Regions from separate parts of the Kitasatospora sp. NPDC089797 genome, predicted to be linked through region 1. Evidence: riboswitches for the same ligand, from Rfam matches in the RefSeq annotation. Region 1 holds a riboswitch; each other region holds the start of a gene.
The links. Region 1 has a riboswitch for cobalamin ahead of AB0O91_RS05280 (cobalamin biosynthesis protein). Riboswitches for the same ligand answer to the same signal wherever they lie in the genome.
Positions count from the first base shown of each region.

Region 1 (2,802 bases):
TCGCGCAGGTTGATCTCGGCGGGCGAGCCGGCGCCCTCGCAGACCACCACGTCGTAGCGGTCGCGCAGGTCCGCCAGGCACTCCAGGGCGCGCTCCAGCAGGACCGGCTTGCGCTCGCGGTAGTCCAGCGCGCCCACCTCGGCGACCGGCCGGCCCAGCAGCACCACCTGACTGCGGCCGTTGGCGCCGGGCTTCAGCAGCACCGGGTTCATCGCCGCCTCCGGCTCCACCCGGGCGGCCTGCGCCTGCATCGCCTGGGCCCGGCCGATCTCGGCACCGTCGGCGGTGACGAAGGAGTTCAGCGACATGTTCTGCGCCTTGAACGGCGCGACCCGCACGCCCTGGCGGACCAGCCAGCGGCAGATCCCGGCCGTCACCACGCTCTTGCCCGCGTCCGAGGTCGTCCCCGCGACCAGCAGCGCGTTGCTCATGCCCCACCCCTCCTCTTCCACAACGCCCGCAGCAGGACGTGCCCCGCGACCGTCGTACCCAGCGCCAGCACGCCCACCCGCCGGGACAGCGTGCAGGCCCGCTCGATGTCGTCCACCGTCACCGGCCGCAGCTCCGCGCCCAGCACCGGCCGGTGCTCCACCCGCTCCCCGTACTGCAGCGTCCCGCCCAGCCGGACGCCCACCGCGCCCGCGAAGGCCGACTCGGCCTGGCCCGCGTTCGGGCTCGGGTGCGCGGAGCCGTCCCGGCGCCAGACCCGCCAGGCGGTGCGCGGCTCGGGCGCGGCGGCCACCGTCAGCAGCGCCGTCAGCCGGGCACCCGGCCAGCCCGCCACGTCGTCCAGCCGGGCCGAGGCCCAGCCGAACCGGGCGTACCGGGGGGAGCGGTGGCCCACCATGGCGTCCAGGGTGTTCACCGCGCGGAAGGCCAGCAGCCCCGGCGTGCCCGCCAGGGCGCCCCAGGCCAGCGCGTTCACCACGGCGTCGGCGGTGTTCTCGGCCACCGACTCGACCACCGCCCGGGCGATCTGCTGCCCGTCCAGCGCGCTCGGATCCCGCCCGCACAGGTGCGGCAGCCGCTCCCGGGCGGCCGTCAGGTCGCCCGCGGCGAGCGACCGTCCGACGGTGCGCGCCTCCCGGGTCAGCGAGGTGCCGCCGAGCACCGTCCAGGTCGCCGCGGCCGCCAGCGCCGCCCGGCCCGCCGGACGGCGTCCGACCGTACGGTCCAGGGCCACCGCGCCGGCCGCGACCGCGCCCACGCACAGCGCCGTGTACGCCGTCCCGGCCGTCCGGTCGTCGCGCCACAGGCGCCGCTCCAGCCGGCCCGCGGCACTGCCGAACAGGGCGACCGGATGGCCGCGGCGCGGGTCGCCGAACCGGGTGTCGGCGGCGTAGCCCGCGACCGCGCCCAGCGCGAAGGCGGCGGCCCGGGTCAGCGGGCGCACGGCGACGGGCAGCTCGGAGTCCGACGGGGCGGGGCAGCCTGCATCGCGTGGGTGTCCTCACTCAGGGTCCGCGCCCTGGATCGACGTACCGGCGGCGAGAGTCTCCTGGCTTCCGGGTCCGACGCACCCCCGGGCCTTCCAGCGGCTCCTGACGGCCCGCCGTGGCAATTCCGAGCGTGCTCCCCGGTGACAGTGGCGGGACCGCGCCGGACTCGCACCGGCTTCCTCTCCATGCCTCCGTTTGGCCACAGGATCCCATCACGCGCCCGTTCCGGGAGTCAACCGAGGTCACGGAGGGTTTGGTCACAGGAAGGGCCCGCTCCGGGCCTGTGCGATCGTCCGGTACCGCGCCGGACCGGACGGCCCCGCTTCGTGCGTTCGGAGGCTGGGGAGGCGCCGCCGGCCGCGCCTACGGTTCGGGCCATGCGCCGCAGAAAGCCAGCCGCCGTCGCCCCCGCCCCGGTGCCGTTCTCGCCGGGCGCCGCCCGCGCCCACCGGGCCGGCCTCGGGCTGACCCCCGAACAGGTCGCCGAGGGGATGGCCGCGCACGGCGTGCGGCTGCTCCCCGGCCACGTCTCGGCCTGGGAGGACGGGGTGCTGCACCCGGGGGAGGCCGAGCTGGTCGCGCTGGCCCGCGCCCTGTGGTGCCCCGTCGCCGGACTGATGGACGGCCGCCCGGCGAGCCTGCGCGACCACCGGCTCGCCCGGGAGCTGGGCCCGGAGACCGTGGCCGAACGGGTCGGCATGGCGCTGCCCGACTACCGGCGGGCCGAACTGACCGGCGAGTGGGACGGCGACCCGGACCGGACCCACGCCCTCGCCCAGGTGCTCGGCCTGCGGCTGACCGAACTGGTCGAGGCCACCGGCCGCGGCGAGGCCCTCGACCGGCTGCTGCGCCAGTGCGTCTCCGGCCGCTGGCAACCCCAGTTGCGGCCCATCGCCCGCCTCGTCCCCGTCTCCGAGGCGGACCTCGCCGCCGTCCTCCCCGTCCTCCACCAGGAACACCACGTCCCCACCCACTGGGGCACCACCGCCCACCCGCGCACCGCCGCCCCGCCCCTCACCCCCCGCTTCTGGCACCTCCTCAGCACCCGTGCCCTCGCCATCCCCGTCTGACCGCTCCGGCGCCACCGGTCCCACCGGTCCCACGCCGTCCCCCGGACGGGCCAGCCCGGTGGCCGGGGGTGCGGTGCGCCGGTGGACTGGTGCTCGAAAACCGTCCGGTCCGTGAAACAGAGCGGGGATCGAAATGCGTTGGGGAACCGCAGCCGTCGTGGCGGCCGCCGCCGCCGCGGGGGCCGCCGTGCTGGTGGTCGGCCGCCGGGCCTCCGAGCGGATGGTCCGGCCGGGGGCGGTGCCGGGGGCCGGAGGGTCGGACTCCGAGCCGGTACTGGTGCAGAGCCTGGCGG
Region 1 covers NZ_JBFBGS010000004.1:152,134-154,935, forward strand. The annotation lists gene AB0O91_RS05275 (cobyric acid synthase) at 1-431, opposite strand, end outside; gene AB0O91_RS05280 (cobalamin biosynthesis protein) at 428-1,393, opposite strand; cobalamin riboswitch at 1,492-1,622, opposite strand; gene AB0O91_RS05285 (transcriptional regulator) at 1,817-2,509, shown strand; gene AB0O91_RS05290 (hypothetical protein) at 2,643-2,802, shown strand, end outside.

Region 2 (2,802 bases), on a different contig from region 1:
TGTCAGTGCGCTCAGGCCGCGCTCGACGGTGTCGAGGGTCGCCGGGGTCACCGCCGGACGGCTCGCCGCGAGCGGGAGTACGCCCGGGTGGCGCAGCAGCGCCGCGCGGAGCGAGACGGCGTAGGACCGCAGCAGGGTGCGCCAGTCGGTGGGGCCCGCCGCCGGGTCGGGGGAGGGGAGCGCCTGGGTGAAGACCCGTTCCACCAGGCCGTCCAGCAGCGCGTCCTTGCTGGGGACGTAGTGGTAGAGCGTCATCGCCTCGACGTCCAGCTCCGCGCCCAGGCGCCGCATCGTCAGTGCGCCGATGCCGTCCCGGTCCGCCAGGGCCAGTGCGGCGTCCAGCACCTGTGTCCGCGTCAGTCCCGCCCGCTCGCCGCGGGTCCGCTTCCCCATCGGTGGTCCTCCTCCGGCCGTGCTTGCCATTCTTACGCCGTAAGTCTACCGTGCTGCCGACAGGGATTCTTACGGCGTAAGTCTGGGATGGGTTGCGATGCGGGCAGCGACGGCGACGAACAAGCGGGTCGTCGAGGGCTTCTTCCGGGCACTCGACGAGCGACGGCTCGCCGATCTGGCGGACTACATGGCGCTCGACGTGATCGACCACAACAAGATCATCTTCGGCGAGGAGGACGAGCCCGGGGCGGCCTTCGACGGGTTCCGCCGGCAGCTCGACGCCTTCGGCGAGGCCCGGATGCACCCCGACGCCCTGGTCGCCGAAGGGGACACGGTCGTTGCCCGGATGACGGTCACCGGCACCCACACCGGCTACCACCCCCGGATGCCCGAGCCCACCGGCCGCTCCTTCGAGGTGGAGCAGATCTGGTGGCTGACCGTCACCGACGGCAGGATCTCGCAGATCCGCGCGGTCAGCGACCGGCTCGGCATGTTCATCCAGCTCGGCTGGCCGATGCCGACCGCCGGCTGAGCGGGCGGCGCCCGGGCCCGGTGGGCGTGCTCCGGCCCTTCGGGCACCCACTCGTGCGTCGTCGACTTAGGTATACCTAAGTTCTTGCGAAGACACAAGATCTGGGATGGGCGTGTCGAATCGGATCTAGATGTAGTGTTGCGGTGCTGGTGGTTCACCGGGCGCCTCGTGCACTCGGTGAGGCAAGAGGGAACCCGGTGGAAGTCCGGGACTGCCCCGCAGCGGTGAGCGGGAACGACCGCCGTCCTACGCACTGGGCCCGAACCGGCCCGGGAAGCGACGGCCAGTAGGTGTCCTCCGAGGAGGGCGGGCCCGCGAGTCCGAAGACCTGCCACCGGTGCGCACGCCGGATGGCGGCGTGCGCGCTCCGAGGCCCCGAGGGAGGGCCGCGTGGCCGTCGTACGGACCCGCCCGGTCCGGTGCGCCCGTCCGTCCGGCGCGCCGCCTCCGGGGAACCGCCACGCGCCGCCGCCCTCCCCGCCCCGGAGTCCGCAAGGGAGCGAGCCAGAGGAGGCGGCGGACCGGTGAGCGGTCTCGTGTATTTCTCCAGCGTCTCGGAGAACACCAAGCGTTTCGTGGAACGGCTGGGACTGCCCGCCGTCCGCATCCCGCTGCACCCGCACCGCGAGCCGATGCCGCGGATCACCGGGCCCTACGTGCTGATCGTGCCCACCTACGGGGGCGGCGAGCGTGCCGGAGCCGTCCCCAAACAGGTGGCCCGCTTCCTGAACGACCCGGCGAACCGCGCCCTGCTGCGCGGGGTGATCGCCTCCGGCAACACCAACTTCGGCGCGGACTACTGCCTGGCCGGCCGGGTGATCTCGGCGAAGTGCGGTGTCCCGGAACTGTACCGATTCGAACTGCTGGGCACGGAGCACGACGTCCGTGCCGTGAGGGAAGGACTCCAGAGGTTTTGGACACGACACTCCTCGACGACACCGCGGACCGCGGCATGACCGCCACCCCCGCCGGGCCGTCCGCGGCCCCCGCCGACCCGTCCGCCGACCGGAAGGAGTCGGTCGGCACGCGCAAGGACTACCACGCGCTCAACGCGATGCTGAACATGTACGACTGCGACGGCCGCATCCAGTTCGCCAAGGACCGCGAAGCCGTCCGCCAGTACTTCCTCCAGCAGGTCAACCCCAACACGGTGGTCTTCCCGACCCTGGAGGAGAAGATCGCCTACCTGGTCGAGAACGACTACTACGAGGAGGCGCCGATCCGGCGGTACCCCTGGGAGTTCGTCAAGGGCCTCTACCGGCAGGCCTACGCCCACGAGCACCGCTTCCGCACCTTCCTCGGCGCGTTCAAGTACTACACCTCCTACACGCTCAGGACCTTCGACGGCACCCGGTACCTGGAGCGCTACGAGGACCGCGTGGTGGCCACCGCCCTCTACCTCGGGGCCGGGGACGAAGCCCTCGCCGCCGGGCTGGTCGACGAGATGATGACCGGCCGCTTCCAGCCGGCCACCCCCACCTTCCTGAACGCGGGGAAGGCCCAGCGCGGCGAGCTGGTCTCCTGCTTCCTGCTCAGGGTCGAGGACAACCTGGAGTCGATCGGCCGGGGCGTCAACTCCGCCCTCCAGCTGTCCAAGCGGGGCGGCGGGGTCGCCCTGCTGCTGACCAACCTGCGGGAGCAGGGGGCGCCGATCAAGAAGATCGAGAACCAGTCCTCCGGCGTCGTCCCGGTGATGAAGCTCCTGGAGGACTCCTTCTCCTACGCCAACCAGCTCGGGGCCCGCCAGGGCGCGGGAGCCGTCTACCTCCACGCCCACCACCCGGACATCCTGCGCTTCCTCGACACCAAGCGGGAGAACGCGGACGAGAAGGTGCGGATCAAGAGCCTCTCGCTGGGCGTGGTCGTCCCCGACATCA
Region 2 covers NZ_JBFBGS010000001.1:277,654-280,455, forward strand. The annotation lists gene AB0O91_RS01145 (TetR/AcrR family transcriptional regulator C-terminal domain-containing protein) at 1-393, opposite strand, end outside; gene AB0O91_RS01150 (ester cyclase) at 491-925, shown strand; cobalamin riboswitch at 1,059-1,276, shown strand; gene nrdI (class Ib ribonucleoside-diphosphate reductase assembly flavoprotein NrdI) at 1,450-1,881, shown strand; gene nrdE (class 1b ribonucleoside-diphosphate reductase subunit alpha) at 1,878-2,802, shown strand, end outside.
Region 2: another riboswitch for cobalamin. It lies ahead of nrdI (class Ib ribonucleoside-diphosphate reductase assembly flavoprotein NrdI); the one in region 1 lies ahead of AB0O91_RS05280 (cobalamin biosynthesis protein).

Region 3 (2,802 bases), on a different contig from region 1:
TGACGGCGTCGGGCGCGGCGCCGGCCCGGCGCAGGGTGAGGGCGGTCAGGGCGGTGGTGCTCGGGTCGCCCTCGCAGTGGTCGCCGGGGGCGATCATCACGGCGGAGACGCCGCCGTCGGCGCACTGGGCGGAGGTCAGCCGGGCGACGGCGGTCGGCGGCAGGGCGGCGCCGGCCCGGGCCAGGGCGAGCAGGGCGAGGGCCTGGTTGACGGGGTAGGTGACGCCCTCGAAGTCCCCGGCGGCGGTGCAGGCGCCGAGCTTGCCCTGGGCGGTGCAGACGTGGTCGGTGAGCGCGGCGACCAAGTCGTGGCCGCCGAAGGCGCGCGGGTCGCCGCCGGTCACCTCGGCGACCAGGGCGAGCTGGGCGACGGCGCGCGGGACGGGCGCCGCCTTCGGGCCGCCCGGGAAGGCGAACTGGTCGGTGTGGGCGGCCAGGTAGGCGACGACCTTGCGCAGGGTGTCGTCCTGCCCGCCGGCCGCCGCGAGGGTGAAGGCGGTGTCCGTGGTGGCGTCGTAGTCCGGCGTCTTCCCCGTGGCGTCGGCCACGTGGTCGCCGCCGGTCAGCTGGGCGACCAGCCAGCGGGCGGCGGCGGGCAGGTCGGCCTTGGGGGGCTTCGGCGTCTGCGTGGGTGTCGGAGTAGGAGTCGCACTCGGCGACGGCGAGGAGGTCGGCGAGGGCGAGGAGGTCGGCGACGGCGAGGAGGTCGGCGACGGCGAGCCGCCCGTTCCGCCCTTGGCCCGGACCGAGTCCGGGGTGAAGGTCGGGGACCCGGAGGTGCCGCCGACGTCGGTGCCGCCGTAGACCCAGGCCTCGACCTCGCCGGGCGCGGGCCGCTGCGACATCGCGCCGAGCGTGGCGTACGACCAGTGGTCCTGCCCGACCGGGGCGATCCAGTACGACCAGTAGCCGGTCGCCTGCGGGGTGTTGACGCAGGCCTCCTTGTCCGGGGTGGGGTACTGGGTGCCGTCGCGGAAGGCCGGGTTGCCGAGCCGGCAGATGAAGGCAGGGCCGTCGTGCACGGTGCCGGTGGTGCTGAACCCGGCGGTGTGCAGCAGGTTCATCCCGGTGGTGGGGTGGGCGTCGCAGCCGCGCACCACGCCGCCGCCGAAGGGGCCGAAGTCGACCGCGACGACGGCTCCGGAGGTCGCCGTGCACTGGTCCAGCGGGTCCGCGTGGGCGGGGGTGCCGGGCAGTGCCGTCAGGACCAGGCTGCCCGCGGTGAGCGCGAGCGCGGCGGCGGCCGCCGGGACGGCGGCTCCCCGCCGCCACGCGGTGGGACGGTGTCTGTGGACCGGCACGGAACGAACTCCCCTGTGACTGCGGCGCCGGACGGGGACACGGGGGCGCAGCAGGGCTCCCCCGGGCAGGGTTGTGCCGTACCGCGTCGCAGTCCTCGACGACGCTCGTGCGTGCTCCACGGCGCAGGCATTCCGGCTCGCCCGCCGGGACGGGTTCGCAGAACTCGTCGGGCCGGGCACACGGTTGCGGGACAGCGCCGGATTCGAACCGGCTTCCCCTGACTCCCCTGGAGGAAAAACGCTTCATCAGACCACGGCCGCCCGACCGGGGTCAACGTTTCGTCATATCGTCTGCATCACGGCTCGTTCGAACTCGATGCGGTAAGGTCCCGGCTCGGCCGAGCGGGGGAACCCGGTGCAAATCCGGGGCTGACGCGCAACGGTGTGCGGGGCGGCGCTGTCGACCCGCGAGCCCGGATGCCCGGCGGCCGCACTGTTCCGCGGAAGTCCGTCCACGCGATCCGGGCGTCGGCCGCCCTCGCGCCGACGGCACCCCCGCCGCCGACGCACGGGCACGGTCGGGGCCCCTCACCCCCCAGGAGCCCTTCCATGACCCGCACCCTCCACCGCGGCCTCGCCACCGCCGTGGCCGCCCTGGCCGCCGCCGGCACCGCGCTCGCCGGCGCCGTCCCGGCCCAGGCCACCGCGAGCCCGGCCCAGATCACCACCTCCGTCACCAACGGCGTCGCCTACCTGCGCTCCCTCCAGGGCGCGGACGGCGGCTACGCGGGCAGCGGCCTGTCCAACGAGTGGGCGTTCAGCGCCCTCGCCGCCGCCGGCACCGCCGCCGCCGACGTCACCCCCGGCGGGGACGCCACCAAGAACGCCCGCCTGGTCTACCGCAACCAGCTGGCCGCCCCGACCTGGCCCAACGCCAGCCCGGTGGTCACCGACTACGAGCGCGGCATCCTCAACTCCTACGCCGCGGGCATAGACCCGGCCCGGGTCGGCCCCGGCCGCAACCTGATCGCCGACGCCGTCGCGTACTGGCAGACCGCCGAGCCCGGCTACTTCGGCCCCTCCGCCAACTTCAACGGCACCGTCTTCGCCCTGCTCGCCCTCGGCGGCGCCCGCACCCAGGCCGGCGCCCAGCGGGTGCCCCGGCCGCTGCTGGACGCCTCCACCGCCGTCGTGCGCGCCAACCAGCACACCGACGGCGGCTGGAACTACAGCAAGGCCGCGGGCAACCCGACCGCGCTCGGCCAGCCCAGCGACGTCGACATGACCGGCGCGGCGATGGCCTCGCTGTGCGTGGGCGGGGTGCCCAACACCGACAGCGCCGTCCTCGCCGCGAAGGGCTTCCTCAAGGCCAAGATGGGCTCCACCGGCGCGTTCAACGCGATGTACGGGGTGAACACCGACTCCAACGGCTGGGCCGTCTCCGGCCTCACCGCCTGCGGATTCGACCCCCAGGGGGCGGACTTCACCTCGCCCGCCCCGTTCAGGAAGACCCCGGTGGACTTCCTGATCGCCCAGCAGTTCAACCCCGGCGGCGGCTTCCG
Region 3 covers NZ_JBFBGS010000075.1:15,909-18,710, reverse strand. The annotation lists gene AB0O91_RS38325 (prenyltransferase/squalene oxidase repeat-containing protein) at 1-1,300, opposite strand, end outside; cobalamin riboswitch at 1,405-1,559, opposite strand; cobalamin riboswitch at 1,646-1,723, shown strand; gene AB0O91_RS38320 (prenyltransferase/squalene oxidase repeat-containing protein) at 1,850-2,802, shown strand, end outside.
Region 3: another riboswitch for cobalamin. It lies ahead of AB0O91_RS38325 (prenyltransferase/squalene oxidase repeat-containing protein); the one in region 1 lies ahead of AB0O91_RS05280 (cobalamin biosynthesis protein).